3 regions of the Flexibacterium corallicola genome follow, and region 3 is predicted to be linked to each of the others. Evidence: riboswitches for the same ligand, from Rfam matches in the RefSeq annotation. Region 3 holds a riboswitch; each other region holds the start of a gene.
The links. A riboswitch is a leader RNA that binds a small molecule or an ion and turns the genes downstream of it on or off. The one in region 3 is predicted to bind thiamine pyrophosphate.
Positions count from the first base shown of each region.

Region 1: it holds a riboswitch for thiamine pyrophosphate, as region 3 does, so the genes downstream of both, thiB (thiamine ABC transporter substrate binding subunit) here and thiC (phosphomethylpyrimidine synthase ThiC) in region 3, are expected to answer to the same signal.
Region 2: it holds a riboswitch for thiamine pyrophosphate, as region 3 does, so the genes downstream of both, P6574_RS17140 (ABC transporter permease) here and thiC (phosphomethylpyrimidine synthase ThiC) in region 3, are expected to answer to the same signal.

Region 1 is NZ_JARRCW010000001.1:4,060,888-4,064,163, forward strand. It holds gene P6574_RS17800 (sensor histidine kinase) at 1-1,046, opposite strand, end outside; TPP riboswitch at 1,370-1,480, shown strand; gene thiB (thiamine ABC transporter substrate binding subunit) at 1,513-2,493, shown strand; gene P6574_RS17810 (thiamine/thiamine pyrophosphate ABC transporter permease ThiP) at 2,469-3,276, shown strand, end outside.
Region 2 is NZ_JARRCW010000001.1:3,903,864-3,907,139, forward strand. It holds gene P6574_RS17130 (hypothetical protein) at 1-112, shown strand, start outside; gene P6574_RS17135 (ABC transporter substrate-binding protein) at 182-1,120, opposite strand; gene P6574_RS17140 (ABC transporter permease) at 1,146-1,904, opposite strand; TPP riboswitch at 2,038-2,140, opposite strand; gene P6574_RS17145 (hypothetical protein) at 2,238-3,276, opposite strand, start outside.
Region 3 is NZ_JARRCW010000001.1:2,208,923-2,212,198, reverse strand. It holds gene P6574_RS09565 (thiamine pyrophosphate-binding protein) at 1-1,440, opposite strand, end outside; TPP riboswitch at 1,835-1,955, shown strand; gene thiC (phosphomethylpyrimidine synthase ThiC) at 2,068-3,276, shown strand, end outside.

The DNA of each region.
Region 1 (3,276 bases), 1.9 Mb from region 3:
TTGGCACAAAGCAAGGCAGTTGTGCGCTCGTCAACCCGTTGTTCAAGCTCCTGCGCAATGGCTTTTTCCTTGTACATCAGCAAAAGCAACCGCCGCCGCCGCTGCCAAAGCCCCCACACACCAAGGGAACTGCCAAGCACAAAAGCAGCAGTGGCAATGCTTATCCAGATCGCCAGAGTGCGTGCATTTGATACATCAATGAACGTGAGAACTCTCCACCCCAAGGGCGCGACGGTTTGCTCCAGTTTCAAAAGCGGGGCTGCGGGGGCCAGTTCACTGGCTTGAAACAGCTCAAGGCCCAGAAGGGTTCGGCCCCTGACAAGGTTAAGCTGGTCGGGCGGTGCACTTGTGGTTTTTTGCTCTGTTACAGCAAAGCGGCGCCCTCTCAGCTCCGGCCTGTTGCTTGCAACAATATGGCCGCTCTCATCAACGGCAAACACGCCATTCGCACTCAAAGCCCATGTTTGTTCTACCCCTGAAAGGCTCACTCTCACGGCGATTATACCCAGCTGGGCTTCCCTCTCCCTTACAGCGAAGGCAAATACATAGCTGGTTTGCTTATTGCTCCCGCGAACGATGAGCTGGCGGCCCAGCCGTCCTTGAGTGGCAGATTTAAAAGCTTCGGGCGCTGCGAACCTACCTTTATTGGCCAAGGCATCCCTTGAAAGCAAATTCGTGACAGTGAAGTCTGTTTCCGGCGAGAAAAACCAAACCTCATCCGCGCCGGACATTCCGGCAATCAAACGGGCAATACGCCTTGCCGAGCGAACGTCTTTATTCTTGAAAGCTGCCTTCACTTCGCCGCTTCTTGCAAGAATGGGGGCCAGCAAGCGAAACTTATCCAGATGCTGTTCCAGATTTGCCGATTGAACAGACAATGTGGACAGGCCCTTTTCGCCAACATCCTCTAAAAATTTCTGCTCGCACATGACCCATGTAAGCGCCCCTGCTATCAGGCTGGTCAACAGCACCGCCAGCATGACAACCGGAGTTCTCCAGTGGGGTGAACGCGCAGAGTTTATGTTGGCGTGTCTAATGATATGCATGGATTGCTCTACCCACACATATTACTATGCAAGTGCAGCACGATTGATCATGGTGAAAATGGTTTGCCCCTCCAGCACTGATCCGGCTTTCATAAACGAAACTACTAGCCTTATTTGGGGGATGCCCTATCCCCGACAAACCTAATTAAGCCTGAAAACACCAGTTTTCCAAGCTCCTTTTCCCTAAAGTTGTAAGGTAGCCCCCTAGTTATGGCCACCAACTCTTCTTTGAGGGGACAACCCCTTTGATATATACCCAACTGATACTTCCAGAAGTTCCCGCGCATATTCGGTTGCGCTTGGGGTTGCCACCCGTTAAGAAAAGCCCGACCTCGGGGTGCGCGCAGATGCCGCGCTGAGATGCATTTTTTTTTGCAAACCCGTTGAACCTGAACCGGCTAGAACCGGCGGAGGGAAAGGTATTGGTTTCGATCCTCCTTACCCTCTCGCCGCAATTGAGGATGACATGAAACATCTGCTATTTGCTGCGGGACTGTTGAGCACAACACCGGCTTTTGCCGCTGACAATCCACAGTTGACAATTTACACCTACGACAGCTTTGTTTCCGACTGGGGCCCGGGCCCGAAAGTGGAAGAAGCCTTTGAGGCCATTTGTAACTGCGACTTGAACCTTGTTGGTGTTGAAGATGGCGCCGCACTGCTGTCGCGCCTGCGTTTGGAAGGGAAAAACACCAAGGCCGATATGGTGCTGGGGCTGGATACCAACCTTCTGGACAAGGCCAAAAAAACCGGCCTGTTCGCACCGCACTCCGTGAAGGCTGACTACACCTTGCCAATCGAGTGGAGCGACGAGACTTTTGTGCCCTATGACTGGGGCTATTTCGCCTTTGTTCATAAAGACGGTGCGCAAGTGCCGACAAATTTCCGCGATCTGGCTGCAAGCGACACCAAAATCCTGATACAGGATCCTCGCTCTTCCACACCCGGCCTCGGGCTTCTTTTATGGGTGAAAGCGGCCTATGGGGATGAAGCTCCGAAAATCTGGGCAGACCTTGCAGATAACATTGTAACCGTGACCAAAGGCTGGTCCGAAGCATATGGTCTGTTCCTTGAGGGCGAGGCCGATATGGTGCTCAGCTACACCACATCTCCCGCTTACCATCTGATTGCAGAGGAAGATGCCAGTAAAAAAGCTGCCGCCTTTGATGAAGGGCACTTTATGCAAGTTGAAGTGGCTGCGAAACTGGCGGGCACCGACCAGCAGGAATTGGCCGATCAGTTCCTGAACTTCATGGTATCGGATGCTTTCCAGCAGATCATTCCAACAACCAACTGGATGTACCCTGCCGTGACACCGGCAGCAGGTTTGCCAAAAGGTTTTGAAACGCTGCTCATCCCTGAAAAATCTTTGTACCTTGAACCAACCGAGGCTGTTGCTGCACGAGATGAGGCTCTGCCCGAATGGCTGAACGCGCTCAGCCAGTAAACCCGTTTGCGGGTATCGCCGCGGCAGGACTTGTCGCGGCGCTTATTATTGGCACCTTGGCCGCAGTGGCCTTTCACGCCGAGGCGGGGCATGGTATTGGCCCCTCAGACTGGTCGGCCCTGCGGTTCACCCTTACACAAGCTGCGCTTTCAGCGCTTATCAGTGCGCTTCTTGCCATTCCGGTGGCCCGCGCCTTGGCACGCAGGCGCTTTTGGGGCCGCCGTTTCCTGATTGCAATTTTAGGAGCCCCCTTCATCCTACCCGTCATCGTAGCAATCCTCGGGCTGCTACAGGTCTTCGGGCGTTCGGGCTGGATTTCGGATATCTTGGGCCTATTCGGGTTACCGCCCTTGCGTATCTATGGCCTGCATGGCGTTGTTCTTGCTCACGTATTTTTCAATCTACCTTTAGCAACACGCCTGCTGTTGCAAGGCTGGCAGGAAGTTCCCTCAGAACGGTTTCGACTGGCGGCACAGTTGGGATGCGAAGGAACTGCTTTATTTCGCTTGATAGAGCTGCCAATGCTCTCCCGGATTCTACCCGGTATTCTCGCTGTTATTTTCTCCATTTGCCTCACAAGTTTTGCTGTTGCACTGACATTGGGCGGCGGCCCACGGGCCACGACAGTCGAGCTGGCGATTTATCAAGCCTTTACCTATGATTTTGATCTTGGACGCGCAGCGCTTCTTTCAACCGTTCAGATACTACTCACAACAACCGCCGCAGTTGCAGCCTTGAAACTTTCACGTACCGATGGATTTGGAGCGGGGCTTGACCATGCCG
Region 2 (3,276 bases), 1.7 Mb from region 3:
AATATGTCAGGCCCATTCAGAAGGTTCGCTTCTGGCCTTTTACAACGCCCTAATGGAAACACTGGGGCGGGATGTGATGATGACCCGCAAGGACCTGGTTCTGGTGAAATGACAGCGCTCTTGACCATCTCAAAAGCGCTGCCAACTATCATCTGCTTTTACCTATTTGTTAGGGATGCCCCTAGCGAATTTCGACCGCATAGGTTTCAACCGGCGGAGCCTGTTCAATAAGACCGGCCTCTTTCAAGAACTGGGCAAAGCGCTCATAACGGCCACTGTCCAAAGCAGCTGGGCGCGCTGCAAAACGAGGCAGAGTGTCCGACCAGGCCCGCTGGTTCAGCTCGTCATCCAGCTTCGGATAGACTTCAAGGAACCCTTTCCATGAATCCTCCTGATGATTGAGCAGGTAAACCGTTGCCGCCTCAATAGCCGCAAGGAATTTGGCATAACGCGGATCTTCCACCTTGTCCTTGTGAGCGACATAAATCAGCTCATCATAAACAGGAACACCGTTCTCTTCGGGGAAAAAGGCACGCCCCTTGCCGCCTTCAATATTAATTTGCGTCAACTCGAAATTGCGATATCCACCGATCACCGCATCAACCCGGCCAGCTAGCAGGCTAGGAGACAAGGAGAAGTTCACATTGATCAGCTCCACATCATCTTTGCTCAGACCATTGCTTTTCAGCATCTGGTTCAACATGGCACTTTCAAAACCGACAGCAGAATGACCGATGGTCTTTCCCTTTAAGTCACTCAGGTTCTTAATGGGTCCATCTTCTAAAACAATCAAGGTGTTGAGCGGTGTGGCCACCAAAGTACCAATTCGTGCCAACGGCATACCCTCGTTAATTTGGGCATGGAGTGTCGGCTGGTAGGAAATGGCGATGTCGCCCTTACCCGCAGCCACAAGGCGCGGCGGCATGGCTGGATCTGCGGGCTCGATAAGCTCCACATCCAGCCCTTCCGCTTCAAAGAACCCGCGCGCCTGAGCAACAATAATCGGAGCGTGGTCCGGATTTGCGAACCAGTCCAGCAAGACAGTGAGTTTTTCGTTTGCGCTGGCCTGAATAGAGGAGGCAAGCAAGGCAGCAGCTGCCAGCGTTCCCAAAAGTTTCATAGAGAGTTCCCTCAATTAAAAATTTTTATTGCTCTTGCTGCCAATAAACCATCTTGGAAGTGGCATATTCGACAAGAGCGCGGAGTATGAGCACCATCGCAGCAAGCAGGATAAGCGCCGCAAACATGGTTGGTGTTTGCATGCGCGCATTGGCTTGCAACATGATAAAAGCCAGACCGCCTTTCGCCCCGACCCATTCGCCGACGATGGCGCCAATGGGTGCAAACACAGCAGCAATACGCAGCCCCGAAGACAACGCAGGAAGCGCTGCCGGAATGCGGATATACCAAAGCATTTGCCTTCGGTTCAGCCGGTACAGATGCCCCAGATCCAGCAGGGCCGTATCCGTTCGCCGTAACCCGTCATAGAAGGTTGAGGTGATCGAGAAAAAGATCACAAAAACCGCCATGATCACCTTGGAGGCCAGCCCGAACCCGAACCAGAGCACCAGCAAGGGCGCAATGGCGAACGCAGGAAAGGACTGGCTAGCGGTGATGGACGGCAACAGAAGACGGCGGATAAGGGAAGACCAACTCAGCAACAGGGCAAGGTAAATACCCGCCAAAGTACCAAAGACGAAGCCGAGCAACGTTTCACCGGCCGTGATACTTGCATGATAGAGCAGGTAAGACCACTGGGTGATAAGCGCGTCCCACACTGCAAAAGGCCCCGGCAGCATGTAGCGTGGTAGCTCGAAGAACCAGACAATGAACTCCCAAAGTAAAATGAAAACTGCAAGCCCGCCAGCACCCCTTAAAAGAGAAAGAAGTGACTTTTTAAGCATGCCTTGCTCCCTTTCTTTCCCGATTGAGAAAAGAGGGCAAACAGCACAGCCAAACACCAGCAGGCGTTCTATAGCAATCAAACATTAAAAGGATCTCCCGTCGCATAAATGCAGCATTGGTGGAGACCCGGGATTTGGGCTCAGGTTCCTGTCCCTTCGCCGGAATTACCCGGATCAGGTTCTAAGGGTTCGGCAGAGCCATCTCAGCTTTTATGGAAGCACCCCTCGGAATGGGGGCAGAATGACGATAGAAATTATATTTTTCAAGAAATCTTTTAGTTAAAACACAAGAGAGCGCTCTTCAGGCATGCGTTTCGTGTTCTAAAACAATACTTACTGCCAGGATTTAATGGCTTGAGCCAGAACGCGGCCCCCTTGCTCACCCTTTTCAAAGGTAAGAATTGCACGCTTTTGGTTGTTATAGAGCATCGGAATATCAATCCACTCCCGCTCACTGAGCCACGCCAGATTCTGGGAGATATCCTCGGATTGATCAGAAAGAGCTATCCAGAACAGATTGTCTGACACTTTCACCCATGCGCCAACCAGTTTTTCACCGCGCTCCGCTTCTGCGGTTTTCATGATCACGCCTGGCACCTCGGCGATCCCCTGACCACTAAAGCCCTCTGGCAGCTCAAAACGGATTTCCACCAGATGGCTTGCAGGAAGCGAACTATCTGCATTGGGCATGATCTTCATATTGATGTTCATGTCACGCTCGGGAAGCATCACCTTTGCGTTCACCGTATCGCCGCCAGTCTGGTTGCCTCTGTCCAAACTCCACAGAACCCGCCCGTGGGTAGCGCTGCCGGAACTGCCCGTCTCCGTCGGCTCTTCATAGAGGATACTTTGTAGGGCAACGGTTACCCCGCCAACATCAGATTCAATAGCCTTTGCCGGACGAACGGAATTGGTTTGCACCGGCTTTGACTGCATTGTTTCAGAATCAGGAACCACCGGCGGCGCAAGGGCGACGGCTTTTCCTGCATCAGAAGAAGATGAGGAGACTTTATAGTCCTCACCGCTTCCAGTTATTTTCAATGTGGTTACGTTTTTGGCATCCGGCGCAACCTGAAGGCTACTGTCCAGCAGGCGATCATCGTTCTTCTTGGGAGGTTCCGACTGCGGTTCCTGTACAGGTGCCGTTTCCTGCGTCTGTGAGGAATTCATAAGAGAATCCAGCCCAGACAGGATCGCATCCCGTTGCGAATAGACCACATACCCCCCCAAAGCAAACAGCAGGGCGATGACAAAAAGAACAATTAGTTGCGGCATGCGGGACGGTCGTAGTCCCTCACCCATTCCTGCAAGAGGACGCTCCGTCTCACTCGCATGCAAGGGACGTTCCGCCCCGCCCAAAGGTTTTTTGGGC
Region 3 (3,276 bases):
GCCATCATGTATTTCTACTTCGATCGTATACCCGCCATTATTGACAAGGAAAATAATAGGATTGAGCTCATAGCGGATCATTGTAGAGAGCTCCTGTCCAGTCACCTGAAAAGAGCCATCACCAACTATTGCTACGACACGGCGCTTGGCATTGGAACCTACGGCATATCCCAAAGCGGCTCCAACCGACCAGCCGATAGAACCGTACTGCATCTGTATTTCAAAGCATGTACTATCAGGTAGTTTCAAAGCGGTTGCGTTGAACCATGTATCTCCAGTTTCAGCGATAAGAGCAAAGTTGGGTTGAAGCATATTTTGAATCCGGGAAAACAATGCCCGAGTTGTAACCTGTCCTTCCGGATCCGCCGCGACCTGAATTTGCGTAGGTTGGAAGTTTCGACGAAAAGCCTGCAGTGCCATCTCATTATGCACCAGTTTCTCACTCAGCTGGTCAAGAAAAGATTCCATAGACACAGGCCCGTAGGTTTGTCCTTCAACAACAATTCTGCCAGCATCAACCAATATCATCTTGGATCGATCCAGTAGCGCAGCATGGCCGACGGTACTGTAATCATTGAATCTCCCACCAGCTGCCAGAATCATATCTGAAGCTTCTATAATTTCTGCACATCCGCGTGAGCTGACAGGTCCCCAGTAGATGCCTATAAAATTATTATCACTTTCACGGTAAAAACTTTTTGCATCTGCCATCACTGCAGTCGCATATCCTGATACAGAAGACAGTTTATGAAAGGCGTCGATTGCGTTGAACGCACGTAAACGCGCTCCCCCAAGCAAAACAGGTTTTGTAGCATCATTTAACAGGCGTGCCGCATGCGATACCGCAGCAATACAGGCAGCCTCATCATTCTGACAGATCCTATCAAATTGTCGTGGCATAGCCGCAGACGTGATTGCAGAAGAAATGTTACAGGCAATTTCGATGTACACTGGCTTACGTTTCGTGAGGGCAACTTGAATCGCCTCATCTATTTGCCTAGGTGCCTCTCGTGGATCGATAATGACAGCATAAGCTGCCGTTACATTATTGTAGATACGCCTTTGATAGCCATAATCAATAGTTCCAAGTGTATGATGAAGAACTTCAGCTTCTGCAAGTGAATTGGTATTGGGAGCGCCAGAAACCACAATCAGTGGTAAATCCTCTGCAAAAGCACCTGCGACTGCATTTAGAGAACTTAACCCACCTACACTGTATGTCACAATGATGACACCGGGTGTTTGTGTTGCCCTTGCATAACCATCGGCAGCATAGCCAGCATTGAGTTCATTGCAGCAGCTGATCAATTGCAATCTCTCATTTGTAAGTAACTCATCAAGTAGGACAAGGTTGTAGTCTCCCGGCACTGTGAAGTAATGCGTTACACCTATTTGCTCCAAACGAGATGCAAGGTATCCCCCCACTGTTAAGTATGACATGACATATTTCCTTAATCTCATTAGAAACGCATCTAAGAAAATACTTCACATAGTCATTGTAGAATGTTGATAAATATATGATATATCGTCTTCAATGTGAAGTATATTTGATCATTTGTCAGTGTAGTACATGTCAGTCATCGGGCGCGATAATACTGTGCATGTACATCTTACTCACTTGCAATATGAACAAGCTAATTTAAGATATCCTTGCTGTACGATATTCTTCTGAGTTCTGTTGAGAGTGACTTAGTGTAATACTCACTATTTCCAATTTATGGATTTGAGTAGGCTTCCGAAGCTTGGAAATCAGTAAAACAAAATGGTTCAACAGTTCTTCACCGCTCTTAGGGGGAACTTGTCTTGACACTCATTCACATTCGTTCTAGCAAAACCACTTATGCAGGGGAGTCTCACCAAGGAGACTGAGAGGCTGACAGAGCAAATGCTCGGCGACGCGACCCTTTGAACCTGACCCAGTTGATACTGGCGGAGGAAGCACGGATCGCGTGGGGTGTTACAAAACCAGTGTAGAGTCCACGATCCAAACGGCAGAGTGTCTTCTGCAGTTTCCAGCCAAAATTCATCTGGTGTCTTTTTCGAGTTATGAACTTGAGGAGCACCATAATGACATTGTCCCAACCATCTATAACCACTGGGCGATTGCCCGCTTCGCAAAAAATTTATGTTAACGGTGAATTACACCCTGATATACGCGTCCCCATGCGAGAGATTTACGTTCACCTAACTGCCGGTGAACCTCCGCTTCCAGTTTATGATAGTTCTGGTCCATACACTGACCCTGAAGTACTGACGAATATTTCGGAAGGTTTACCAACCCTACGACAGAGCTGGATTGAAGCAAGAGGCGATACAGAAGAATATGAGGGACGCCATATCAAACCTGAAGACAATGGCTTTGCGAAAGGTGACCACCTTGTTGCTGATTTTCCGGTAAAACCACTCCCACGACGTGGTAAGGACGGACAACCTGTTACTCAGCTCGCTTATGCACGCGCAGGCGTGATCACACCGGAAATGGAGTTCGTCGCAATTCGTGAAAACCAATTACGAGAAACTCTACCCGAAGAGCGCTCAGGTAATGATTGGGGAGCCAATATTCCTGACTATGTAACACCGGAGTTTGTGCGCAAGGAAATTGCAGCAGGCCGCGCAATTATTCCCTCCAATATAAATCACCCAGAGAGCGAGCCGATGATTATTGGACGGAACTTTCTGGTCAAAATCAACGCTAACATGGGTACATCCGCCGTTACTTCCTCTATGGAAGAAGAGGTTGACAAGATGGTATGGGCGATCCGGTGGGGCGCGGATACCGTAATGGACTTATCTACCGGACGGAATATTCACAACACCCGAGAATGGATCATTCGTAACAGCCCTGTACCAATTGGGACTGTACCGCTTTATCAAGCTCTTGAAAAGGTGAATGGAATTGCCGAAAACTTAACCTGGGAAATTTTCCGTGATACCTTGATCGAGCAGGCAGAGCAGGGTGTAGACTATTTCACCATCCATGCTGGGGTGCGCCTGCATATGGTACCTATGACCGTTAACCGCGTTACTGGCATTGTATCACGCGGGGGCTCTATCATGGCAAAATGGTGTCTGCACCATCATAAGGAAAGTTTCCTCTATGAACACTTCTCCGAGATCTGCGATATTTGCCGACAGTATGATGTGGCCTTTTCATTGGGGGATGGCCTTCGTCCGGGGTCAATTGCTGATGCCAATGATGATGCTCAGTTTGCGGAGTTGGAAACACTTGGTGATCTGACAAAAATTGCCTGGGCCAGGGATTGTCAGGTAATGATC